3 regions of the Shewanella sp. DAU305 genome follow, and region 2 is predicted to be linked to each of the others. Evidence: predicted binding sites of a transcription regulator. Region 2 holds the regulator's gene; each other region holds the start of a gene.
What was found. The regulator NrdR, encoded in region 2, represses ribonucleotide reductase genes. The targets are predictions, from matches to a motif close to AAACACNANATNTNGTGTTT.

Region 1 (4,274 bases), 590 kb from region 2:
CGCGAGCCCCCATCAGTTTACCAATCTGGCAAGCAACACTGCCAACTGCGCCTGATGCGGCAGAAACAAACAGGGTTTCACCCGCTTTTAAATCTGCGATGCGAGTCAGTCCCGTCCACGCTGTCATGCCGGGCATACCCAGCACGCCGAGAAAATGTGAGCAGTCTAATTCGGTTTGCGGCAGAGCGGTCAGTCCAGCCGTGTCAGTGACAGCGTGCTCGCGCCAACCTAACATACTGCTGACTTTAGTGCCTACTGGGAAATCACTGTTTTTAGACGCGATAACTTCACCAATCGCGCCGCCTTCTAAGACTTGATTTAAGGCGAAGGGCGGAACATAACTCTTACGATCTACCATGCGGCCACGCATATAAGGGTCGACCGACATCCACAGGTTTTTAATCAACACTTGGCCATCGGCGAGCGGTGCTAAGGGTTCATTTACTAAAGTAAAGTTCTCTGCCGTAGGCATGCCTTCAGGGCGACTGGCTAAATGGATTTCACGGGTTTCGGTAATAGTGCTATTCATAAAAAATTAACCTTTTGTTTGTGCGCAAACTAACTGCGTCAACTGTACGTGGCTTCATGACACAATGCAAATACTTTGCGCGCAAACTAGATGCGATGGGGCGGATCGGATAAGATAGCGCTATGTTTGAATGACAGGCGCTTAAACGTGCAAAATTGTTTATCTCACCCAGAGCTCGGATCTACAGAGCAGAGTCAAAACCCAGAGCTACAAAACCCAGAGTCACAAAGCCTAGCGCCAAGTGATGCACTGTGTTTATCTGATAATGTGTGCTTCGCGTTATATTCTGCGAGCAATGCCTTAGTGCGCGCTTATCGGCCTTTACTCGAGGCATACGAGTTAACTTTTCCTCAATATCTGGTGATGCAAACCCTTTGGCGTCAAAATGGCTGTAGTCAAACCCAGCTATCGGCGGCGACTAAGCTCGATATGGGGACGCTAACGCCTATTGTTAAGCGGTTAGAGGTAAAAGGCTTGATCACGCGTTTGGCCTGCGTTGAAGATGAGCGGAAAAAATTGATCACTCTGACTGCTCAGGGAGAGGCGATTAAGCATGAAGCCCTAGCCTTAAAGCAAACCTTGCTAAATAAAGTGCAGATGGATGCCGAGGCACTCGATTTACTGAGGCGGCAATGTCTTGCCCTTATTGAAGATTTACAGTCCTAGAGATAAACCTACGGGTGCTGTTCGCTACCCGAGAATTCAGGCTCTGCATAGATTAATACTTGATTGGCTTAGTTTTTGCTTTAAAACCGTCATTGAGTCTTAGACGCCGAATTTTTGACGATGAATTCTATTTTAAATGCCTTCAATCTTAATCGCAGCAGTACCAGTATCGCCGATGCCTATGGTGCCAATAGCCAAAAGACGAGTACGGCTAAAACCGATGCGACCACTGAGACCAAGAAAACTCAGACGGATGCCGCTAAACCCGACGCGGGTAAAGCCGATGAGATAGCGCTGTCGCCACGGGCGCAACGTGCACAGAAAATTCAGTCGATGGCAAAGGATTTTTTTGCTGATGGCAAATTTGGTGTCGCCGATATTCCCGCATTAGTGTCACGTTTACAAAGAGACGGCATTTTATCGGACGTGCAACTCGACCGTTTATCAAAAAACGGTATTACAGTTCCGAGCACAACCACGCCGAGTAAGCAGTCGCTGCAAGATTTCTTAGATGATGAGCTCAAATCATTAGCCAAAAAATCACCGAATAACCCCCTGATTAATACTTTGGTCGATGCGAAAAACGTTTTGACCAATATGGATGATGCTCAGTCGCCAGTGCTCGCCCAAAAAGCCACCAAAGTCCTTGGCCAATTAACGGATTATTTAAATTCTGAGCCACCGCTAACGGATGCCCAAAAACAGCAATGGCAGGGGCTTAAATCTATGATGCAACTCGCTTCGTCTATGGGCTCGCATCAGTCGGCATCAGGCCAACTCAGTAGTTATCTTGCACTCGCGAAGCGTTAATCTTGAGTTATGGAGCCTGATCATCACTGATTTCAGGCATCAACTAGCTGGGTTTAATCAGCAGGTCAAGGCGCAATTTTCAGATAATTGGGCCTAGCTGCAGTTCTGGTTTGTTCTTTTATTTCATCCTAAAAACTATGATCTGGATCATGGACGCCTCACCGTCGTTGTAGCCTAATGCTCTACATATTGTGTTTTATGCTTTTAAAATCACTAGATGTAGTGTTAATTTTTAGGCGAGATGGAGAGGAACTGAACAATGCCAGTCGTAATTAAGCGTGATGGTTGCCGCACACCTTTTGATGAAACAAGGATACGGGATGCAGTGAATGCCGCTGCAAACTCAGTTGGAATAGAGGATGGCGACTATGCAGCGACAGTGGCAGCGTGTATCAGTCAAAGCGTCGCGACCTTAACCGAAGTCGATATCCATCATCTGCAGGATGCGGTTGAGAATTTACTGATGGAAGGGCCGTATAAGTCCTTGGCGCGGGTTTATATCGAATACCGTCACGACCGAGATGTGTGCCGTGAAGCGACCAGTAAACTAAACCTCGAAATCCGTGGTTTAGTCGAGCAAAGCAATGCGGCTTTACTCAATGAAAATGCCAATAAAGATTCGAAAGTTATCCCAACTCAGCGGGATTTGCTCGCAGGCATAGTCGCTAAACATTATGCCAAGAGTCATATCTTGCCAAAGGATGTGGTTGCTGCCCATGAAGCGGGGGAGATCCACTACCACGACTTAGATTACTCGCCATTTTTCCCGATGTTTAACTGCATGCTGATTGATTTGGCCGGCATGTTGACCCATGGCTTTAAAATGGGCAATGCTGAAATCGAAACTCCTAAGTCTATCTCAACGGCGACAGCCGTCACCGCACAGATCATTGCCCAAGTGGCGAGCCATATTTATGGCGGCACGACCATCAATCGCATCGACGAAGTGTTGGCGCCATTTGTCGCTAAGAGCTACGACAAGCACTACCAAATCGCCCTGAATTGGCAGATCACCGACGCCAAAGCCTTTGCCACGGCGCAAACTGAAAAAGAATGTCACGATGCATTTCAGTCTTTGGAATATGAGGTTAATACCTTGCATACCGCCAATGGCCAAACACCGTTCGTTACCTTTGGCTTTGGTTTAGGCACATCATGGGAATCCCGCTTAATTCAGCAATCTATGCTGAAAGTACGGATGGCGGGATTAGGTAAAAATCGCAAGACGGCAGTTTTCCCTAAGTTAGTGTTTGCGATTCGCGATGGCATTAATCACAAGACTGGCGATTGCAATTACGATGTCAAACAGATGGCACTCAAATGCGCAACTATGCGCATGTATCCCGACATTCTCAATTACGAGCAAGTCGAGAAAGTCACAGGTTCATTTAAAACTCCAATGGGTTGCCGCAGCTTTTTAGGCACCTACGAGGAAAATGGCGAGCTCGTGCATGAAGGGCGCAATAATCTCGGAGTAGTGAGCTTAAACTTGCCGCGGATTGCCTTGGAAGCGAAGGGCGATGAAGCTGAATTTTATCGTATTTTAGATGACAGATTAGTCTTAGCTCGTAAAGCGCTGGATACTCGTATCGAGCGACTCAATGGCGTCAAAGCCCGCGTGGCACCAATCCTGTATATGGAAGGGGCCTGTGGCGTGCGCTTGCGCGCCGATGATGATGTTTCTCAAATCTTTAAAAATGGTCGCGCGTCGATTTCACTCGGTTACATTGGCCTGCATGAAACCATGAATGCACTCTATGGCACCCAAACCCATGTATTTGACGATGCACAATTAAGGGACAAAGCCGTCGCTATTGTTGCCTATCTTAAAGCCGCCACGGATGCGTGGAAGGCTGAAACAGGTTATGGCTTTAGTCTGTATAGCACGCCAAGTGAGAGTCTCTGCAGCCGTTTTTGTAAACTGGATGCGAAGCAATTTGGCCTAGTCACAGGTGTGACGGACAAGGGCTATTACACGAATAGTTTCCACCTTGATGTGGAAAAAAGCGTAAATCCTTACGATAAAATCGATTTTGAACAGCCATATCCCGCTATCGCTAACGGTGGCTTTATTTGTTATGGCGAATATCCGAACATGCAGCATAACCTCGAAGCGCTGGAAAACGTGTGGGATTATAGTTATAGCCGCGTGCCTTACTATGGCACTAACACGCCAATTGATGAATGCTACGACTGTGGCTTTACTGGCGAATTTAGCTGTACCAGTAAAGGGTTCACTTGTCCTAAGTGCGGTAACCATGAGCCAAGT
Region 2 (4,274 bases):
CACGCACGGTTTGATTCGGATCGAGTTTAGGTTCCTGGGGTAGGTAACCTATTTTCAATCCCGGCATTGGGCGCGCTTCGCCTTCAATTTCGGTGTCGATACCCGCCATAATGCGCAGTAATGTCGACTTACCTGAACCGTTGAGGCCGAGTACGCCAATTTTGGCGCCGGGGAAAAAGCTTAAAGAAATATCTTTAAGGATCTGCTTCTTAGGCGGAACAATTTTACCCACCCGCAGCATGCTGTAAACAAACTGAGCCATTTTTCTCTATCTTAAGTGACTAATGATGCGGCTAATTCTACTCGATTGCGCGCCGAACTCAACTCGACAATGAGCCAAGTTCAAGCACTATCCACAGGAATTTCATGTTTCAAATACTGGGATTGTGGTCGCGTTCCGAGTAGAATACCGCGCAACCCTACCTATAAGAATTGGCAGCTGGAGTAAGCAATGCTGAAAAAAGATATGAATATCGCAGATTATGATCCGGAACTGTTTAAGGCAATTCAGAATGAAACTCTGCGTCAAGAAGAGCATATTGAGCTGATTGCTTCTGAAAACTACACCAGTCCACGCGTGATGGAAGCGCAAGGTTCACAGTTAACCAATAAGTACGCTGAAGGCTATCCAGGCAAGCGTTACTACGGTGGTTGTGAGTATGTGGACGTAGTTGAAACCTTAGCGATTGAACGTGCTAAAGAACTGTTTGGCGCAACTTACGCTAACGTACAACCTCATTCAGGTTCACAGGCAAACAGCGCGGTTTACATGGCATTGTTAAAACCTGGCGATACCGTACTGGGCATGAACTTAGCCCACGGTGGTCACTTGACCCACGGTTCACCCGTTAACTTCTCTGGCAAACTGTACAATATCATTCCTTACGGTATCGACGAGTCAGGTAAAATTGACTACGACGAAATGGAACGTCTGGCCGTAGAACATAAGCCTAAGATGATGATCGGCGGTTTCTCTGCCTATTCAGGTATCGTTGACTGGGCAAAAATGCGTGAAATTGCTGACAAAATTGGTGCTTACCTATTTGTCGACATGGCGCACGTTGCCGGTCTTATTGCTGCTGGCGTTTATCCAAACCCAGTTCCACACGCGCACGTTGTGACGTCAACGACTCACAAAACCTTAGCGGGTCCTCGTGGTGGCGTGATCCTGTCTGCTGCTGACGATGAAGACTTATACAAAAAGTTGAACTCTGCGGTATTCCCAGGCGGACAAGGTGGCCCATTAATGCACGTTATCGCCGGTAAAGCGGTTGCGTTCAAAGAAGCCCTAGAGCCAGAATTTAAAGTGTACCAACAGCAAGTAGTTAACAACGCTAAAGCTATGGTTGAAGTGTTCCTTGAGCGCGGTTACAAAATCGTCTCTGGCGGAACCAGCAACCACTTAATGTTAGTTGACCTGATTGGTCGTGACTTAACGGGTAAAGAAGCCGATGCCGCCTTAGGTAGCGCTAACATTACCGTGAACAAAAACTCAGTACCAAACGATCCACGTTCACCTTTTGTGACCTCAGGTGTGCGTATCGGTACGCCAGCCATTACGCGCCGCGGCTTTAAAGAAGCGGAATCGAAAGAGCTGACAGGCTGGATTTGTGACATCCTTGATGATGCAAGCAATCCAGCTGTGATTGAGCGTGTGAAGGGCCAAGTATTGGCACTGTGTGCACGTTTCCCTGTTTACGGCTAATTTGCTGACGCACCTAGGTTTAAGTGCGTATGTGCTTAAGTAGATGATTGGCTGAGAGTGATCGCTTGCTGACTAGGTAATTACATGAGGTACTTACATGAGGTACTTAACATCCGGTAGTTAACCTCAGCCCATAAATAGGATAAAATCCCATGGCCGCATTAAGCGGCCATTTTTATTGGTAAAATCTTAGGCTTAAATCCATTGCGTTTAGCTGAGATTTAACAGGTAAAGCCATTAACGCTTTACTCGCATTCACTGGCAGGAGGCTCAATGCATTGTCCATTTTGCAGCGCGACAGATACTAAAGTCATCGATTCTCGATTAGTGGCGGAAGGCCATCAAGTGCGCCGTCGCCGAGAATGCACCGAATGCCATGAAAGATTTACCACCTTCGAAGGCGCCGAGTTAGTCATGCCTAGGGTGATTAAACGTGATGGTTCACGCCAACCCTTCGATGAAGAAAAACTCCAAGGTGGCATGTTGCGCGCCGTTGAAAAACGCCCCGTGTCTATGGATGAAATCGAGCAAGCGCTTAGCAAAATCAAATCCACCCTACGCGCCACTGGTGAGCGGGAAGTGCCGTCAGAAATGGTCGGTAACTTGATGATGGAGCAATTGATGAGTCTCGATAAAGTCGCCTACATACGTTTTGCTTCTGTGTACCGCGCCTTTGAAGACGTATCTGAATTTGGTGAAGCCATCGCCAAACTGCAAAAGTAGTTATTCGATTTTTGTGGCCTGTCGTTCAGGCTTCTGGTTGCGCTAGCTTTAAAAGAGGCTTTTGATTAATAGCTTCTGCAAGACAGGTTTTAAACACAGATTTACAAGACTGGTGAAAGCCGAAACCTTTAACAACAGGGTTGAACATGAGCTTGAACATAAGTTGGTCCGTACTCGATACCCAAATGATGAGCCGCGCGATTCAATTGGCGCGCAAAGGCTTTTACACCACGAGACCCAATCCCAGTGTGGGCTGCGTTATCGTTAAAGATAATCAGATCGTCGGCGAAGGTTATCATCAAAAAGCGGGTGAGCCCCACGCCGAAGTGCATGCACTACGTATGGCTGGCGAACACGCCCGCGGCGCAACGGCCTATGTCACCTTAGAGCCCTGCAGTCATTATGGCCGCACGCCGCCCTGCGCCTTGGCACTGATCAATATTGGCGTTAAGCGTGTGGTGGTGGCGGTTGAAGATCCAAATCCGCAAGTGGCTGGTCGCGGTATTCAAATGCTGCGCGACGCCGGTATTGAAGTGGATGTGGGATTACACCGCGATGAAGCCTATGCCTTGAATTTAGGCTTTATGAAGCGCATGGAATCGGGTTTACCCAGAGTTACAGTCAAATTGGCTGCGAGTCTCGATGGTAAAACCGCGCTGTCTAACGGTGTGTCTAAATGGATTACCGGGCCTGAATCTCGCCGCGACGTGCAGCGCTTACGCTTACGTTCCTGCGCTTTGGTGACTGGGATTGAAACCATACTGGCTGACGATCCCTCACTCAATGTGCGATATCAAGAACTTGGCGGCATAAAAGACAGCGTAACCGAGGCGCAATTACTGCAGCCATTAAGAGTGATACTCGACAGTCGCGCCCGTTTGCCGTTATCGGCTGCCTGTTTGGCTATCGTATCGCCGATACTCTTGGTCTCGACCGTGGCTTATCCCGCAGAGTTTCAAGCACAATTACCCTCCCATGTGAGTTGCCTCGTGTTACCTGCAATTGCAGGTCGCGTATCCTTACCTGAACTATTAAGCTATTTAGGCCAAAGTTGTAATCACGTGCTGGTGGAAGCGGGTGCAACCTTAGCGGGCGCTTTTTTAGCAGGGGGGCTGGCCGATGAGTTAGTGCTATACCAAGCGATGAAAATCCTCGGTGGGCAAGGGCGTAATCTATTGCAGCTACCCGATTATCAAACCATGGCGCAAATTCCTGCATTAATGTTGGTCGATGAGCGCAAATTAGGGCCAGATACCCGTTTAATCTTGAGCGTTAAGCTTGATACTTCTTTATTTAATTAAGTGAGTTAACCATGTTTACTGGGATTATTGAAGCCGTTGGCACCCTGCGCAAACTGGAGCGTAAAGGCGATGATATTCGTCTTACCGTGGCGAGCGGCAAACTGGATTTAAACGATGTGCGTTTAGGCGACAGTATTGCCACCAACGGTGTGTGCTTAACGGTTGTGCAGCAATTAGCCGACGGTTATGTGGCTGATGTCTCTGCCGAAACAGTGAGTCTCACCGGTTTTGCTAACTACAAAGTGGGCACTAAGGTGAATCTTGAAAAAGCCGTCACCCCAACCACACGCTTAGGCGGACACATGGTCAGCGGCCATGTTGACGGTATAGCTATGGTTGAGCAACGTCTAGTGCGCGGTCAAGCCATTGAGTTTTGGTTAGCCGCTCCCGCAGAGCTTGGGCGTTACATTGCCCACAAAGGTTCCATTACCATTGATGGCGTGAGTCTGACGGTTAACGAAGTGGACGGCAGTCGATTCCGCCTGACCATAGTGCCGCATACAGCAGGGGAAACCACGTTAATCGACCTGCAAGCGGGCGATAAG
Region 3 (4,274 bases), 1.3 Mb from region 2:
CATGGCCCGTATCGGTGCCGAGGTTGATGGTCTTGACATGGGTGATGAGCCCTTAGAAGTCGCCCGCCTACATGCCCTCGAAACCGGCGTAAGCATTAATTATGTAAAAAATACCGCCGAGACCCACAGCCAAGATCATCAAGCCTATTACGATGTGGTGACCTGTATGGAAATGCTGGAGCATGTGCCCGATCCACAATCGGTGATCAAGGCTTGCTGCGACATGGTTAAACCCGGTGGCTTTGTGTTTTTCTCCACCATCAACCGCAACATTAAATCCTACGTTCACACGATTCTCGGCGCAGAATATTTGCTGAAGATGTTGCCAGTTGGCACCCATGAGCATAAAAAATTCATTAAGCCTTCGGAATTGATTGAGCTTGTGGACAATACCGATCTGATCTGTACCGATGCATTGGGCATCAGCTACAACCCGCTGACGGGCATTTTTAAATACACGCCTAAAGTTGATGTGAATTACATGATAGCGACGCGTAAGGTTGATTAATATGAGTCTGGTACAGATCCAAGGCGTACTGTTCGATCTCGACGGCACCTTAGCCGATACCGCGCCGGATCTGGTGCAAGCCCTCAATTTAAGTCTTCAGGACGTCGGCATCGCCGCGCAGCCGTTAGCGGCCATGCGCTACGCCGCATCCCACGGCAGTTTTGCCTTAGTCGATGCGGCAATACCCAATGCGGCGGATGATCTTCGTACTCAAGTTCAGCAAGGGCTGCTCGCCCACTATCAGCGCATTAATGGCGATCACTGTGCGCTATTCGCAGGTATTGCAGCATTACTCGACTGGCTCGAGTTAATGCAGCTGCCGTTTGGGGTGATCACCAACAAACCAGCGCGCTTTACCCGTCCCTTATTGCGAAAACTGAATTTACACTTACGTATGCCCGTTATCATCAGTGGCGATTCAACCAAACACCCAAAACCCCACACGGCACCTATGTTGTTAGGCGCACAGCAACTGAACTGCGCACCTGAGCACATTTTGTATCTTGGGGATGCCGAGCGGGATTTGTTAGCAGCTAGGGCGGCGGGCATGTTAGGCGGCGTTGCCCTATGGGGTTATCTGGGTGTCAACGACAAGCCATCGCAGTGGCCAGCTCACGCGCACTTTGCCAGCCCAACTGAGTTACATCAGGCATTAATCGAAGCATTGGCCTAGAAAAACTCGCTAATAAAACGGCGAACAGACGTCACCATGACACTCAAAGATAAACCTTTTGCTAAAGCCAATATGCAGACACACATAAGTGTGTTTGCCTGATTTTTACCTGAGAATAAAATCAGGCAGCGAAAGGTCGGCGGATAAAAGATCGGCACTTGTGCGCGATCGCGATCTAAAGAAAAGATCGCCTAAAAATCCCCCATGAGTGCGACACACTAACCTGAAATTGAGCTTCAAGGTTAGTCGTTACTAACGCGAAAGCTTATCCTCAACTTATCCACAAGATGTCCCCTGAATTCAGACTTGCAAATAGGGTCAAACCTCACTATCTTGTATCCCAGATAATTTAAAACACCATATCTTGTGTATAGGTAGCAATCAGACACACTAGAAGCTCGCCGCTTAATTGACTCGTTTTCAACCAGTCAGCAGTATTTAAGGGACGGTTATTGATTGTTTTACAAGGATACGTACGGTGAACTTGCTCACCTAAATAGATATAAGAACCAAGGCCTATCTCCAAATGAATAGCACTATGACAGTCACAAAACGCTGTGGCGATCGTGAAAATATCGATCTCGAAAAAATACACCGCGTAATTACTTGGGCAGCCAAGGGATTAAAAAACGTTTCTGTTTCTGAAGTTGAACTGCGCTCGCACCTACAGTTTTTCGATGGCATCCCAACCGAAGCTATCCATGAAACCATTATCAAAGCGGCTGCGGATTTAATTTCTCCAGAATCACCGGACTATCAGTTCCTCGCCGCCCGTTTAGCGGTGTTTCATTTGCGCAAGAAGGCCTTCGGTCAGTTCGAGCCGCCAGCACTGTATACCCACGTGACTAAGTTAGTTGAGCTTGGCAAGTATGATATGCACATTCTGCAGGATTACAGCCGCGAAGAACTCGACGTGATGGATACCTATATCGACCATTGGCGCGATATGGACTTCTCTTACGCTGCGGTAAAACAGCTTGAAGGCAAATATTTAGTTCAAAACCGTGTGACGCACGAAATCTATGAGAGCGCGCAGTTCCTTTACATTTTGGTCGCGGCCTGTTTGTTTGCCCGTTATCCAAAAGAAACGCGCCTGAAATATGTTAAAGATTTCTATGACGCGGTATCGACCTTTAAGATTTCGCTACCGACGCCAATCATGGCCGGTGTGCGCACGCCAACGCGTCAGTTCAGCTCTTGCGTACTGATCGAATGTGGTGACAGCTTAGATTCAATCAACGCGACTGCTTCTTCTATCGTGAAATACGTTAGCCAACGTGCGGGTATCGGTATTAACGCCGGTCGTATTCGTGCTTTAGGTAGCCCAATCCGTGGTGGTGAAGCCTTCCACACAGGTTGTTTACCTTTCTATAAGTATTTCCAAACCGCAGTGAAGTCTTGTTCTCAAGGCGGCGTGCGTGGCGGTGCTGCGACCCTGTTCTACCCTATTTGGCACTTAGAAGTCGAATCTCTGCTGGTATTGAAAAATAACCGCGGCGTCGAAGACAACCGTATCCGTCATTTAGACTACGGTGTGCAGCTGAACAAAGTCATGTATCAACGTCTGATCAAAGGCGAAAACATCAGCCTGTTTAGCCCATCAGACGTACCTGGCTTGTACGATGCTTTCTTTGAAGATCAAAACGAATTCGAACGTTTATATGTGCAATATGAGCAAGACAGCAGCATTCGTAAGAAAACCATAAAGGCAGTTGAGCTGTTTTCACTGATGATGCAAGAGCGCGCCTCAACTGGCCGTATCTACATTCAAAACGTGGATCACTGCAACACTCACAGCCCGTTCGATTCAAAAGTCGCACCGATCAGACAGTCTAACCTGTGTCTTGAAATCGCCCTGCCGACTAAACCATTGAACAACATCGATGATCCAGAAGGTGAAATCGCACTTTGTACGCTGTCAGCACTTAACTTAGGTTCTATCAAAGAATTATCTGATATTGAACCATTAGCCGACCTCGCCGTACGCGCACTAGATAACCTGTTGGATTATCAAGATTACCCCATCAAGGCCGCGCAAATTGCCTCGATGAATCGCCGTACCTTAGGCATAGGCGTGATTAACTTTGCTAACTACTTAGCAAAAAATGGCATGAAGTATTCCGATGGCAGCGCGAACGAGCTGACCCACAGAACCTTCGAAGCGATTCAGTACTATTTACTGAAAGCCTCAATGAACTTGGCCAAAGAGCAAGGTGCGTGTCCGTTATTCCACGAGACCACATACTCTCAAGGTATTTTGCCAATCGATACCTACAAACGCGACCTAGATAAAATTTGTGCAGAACCATTGCACTTAGACTGGGAATCACTGCGTAGCGATATCAAGCAATATGGCCTACGTAACTCAACGCTGTCGGCATTAATGCCATCAGAAACCTCGTCGCAAATCTCCAATGCGACCAATGGTATCGAGCCACCACGTGGTCTTATCAGCGTGAAATCGAGCAAAGACGGTCAGTTGAAGCAAGTTGTACCAGATTTCGATACGCTGAAAGATAGCTATGAATTGCTATGGAAAATGCCAAGCAATGACGGTTACTTACAGCTAGTGGGTATCATGCAGAAGTTCGTTGACCAAGCGATTTCGGCCAACACTAACTACGATCCTTCACGTTTTGAAGGCCGTAAAGTACCGATGCAAACCTTGCTGAAAGATTTGCTCAATGCTTACAAGTTAGGTGTGAAAACGCTTTACTACCATAACACTCGCGATGGTGCGTCGGATTCACACGATGACATCACCAATTTAGAGAAAGAAGATGATGGTTGCGCCGGCGGCGCGTGTAAAATCTAGTCTTTAACGTTAACGCGGCTCTTACAAATAAAAAGTATAGGGATCCCGATTGAGTGGATCCCTATCCATTGGAAAATAGCACCATGGCCTACTCTACCTTCTGTCAAACACCCAACGATGCCACCCGTGAACCTATGTTTTTAGGTCAATCGGTCAACGTGGCTCGTTACGATCAACAAAAATATGAAGTGTTCGAAAAACTGATAGAAAAGCAGTTATCTTTCTTTTGGCGCCCGGAAGAAGTAGACGTCAGTCGCGATAAAATCGACTACGGTGCA

Region 1: the regulator NrdR is predicted to act here: its motif matches at 2,214-2,233, upstream of nrdD (anaerobic ribonucleoside-triphosphate reductase).
Region 3: the regulator NrdR is predicted to act here: its motif matches at 1,534-1,553, upstream of nrdA (class 1a ribonucleoside-diphosphate reductase subunit alpha).

What each region holds. Positions count from the first base shown of each region.
Region 1 is NZ_CP113808.1:3,504,938-3,509,211, reverse strand. Features, by position in the region: gene OX890_RS14830 (NADP-dependent oxidoreductase) at 1-529, opposite strand, end outside; gene OX890_RS14825 (MarR family winged helix-turn-helix transcriptional regulator) at 677-1,195, shown strand; gene OX890_RS14820 (hypothetical protein) at 1,316-2,005, shown strand; gene nrdD (anaerobic ribonucleoside-triphosphate reductase) at 2,265-4,274, shown strand, end outside.
Region 2 is NZ_CP113808.1:4,094,111-4,098,384, reverse strand. Features, by position in the region: gene ettA (energy-dependent translational throttle protein EttA) at 1-262, opposite strand, end outside; gene glyA (serine hydroxymethyltransferase) at 452-1,705, shown strand; gene nrdR (transcriptional regulator NrdR) at 1,979-2,428, shown strand; gene ribD (bifunctional diaminohydroxyphosphoribosylaminopyrimidine deaminase/5-amino-6-(5-phosphoribosylamino)uracil reductase RibD) at 2,575-3,729, shown strand; gene OX890_RS17375 (riboflavin synthase) at 3,741-4,274, shown strand, end outside.
Region 3 is NZ_CP113808.1:2,803,175-2,807,448, reverse strand. Features, by position in the region: gene ubiG (bifunctional 2-polyprenyl-6-hydroxyphenol methylase/3-demethylubiquinol 3-O-methyltransferase UbiG) at 1-508, shown strand, start outside; gene OX890_RS11910 (HAD family hydrolase) at 510-1,181, shown strand; gene nrdA (class 1a ribonucleoside-diphosphate reductase subunit alpha) at 1,708-3,996, shown strand; gene nrdB (class Ia ribonucleoside-diphosphate reductase subunit beta) at 4,080-4,274, shown strand, end outside.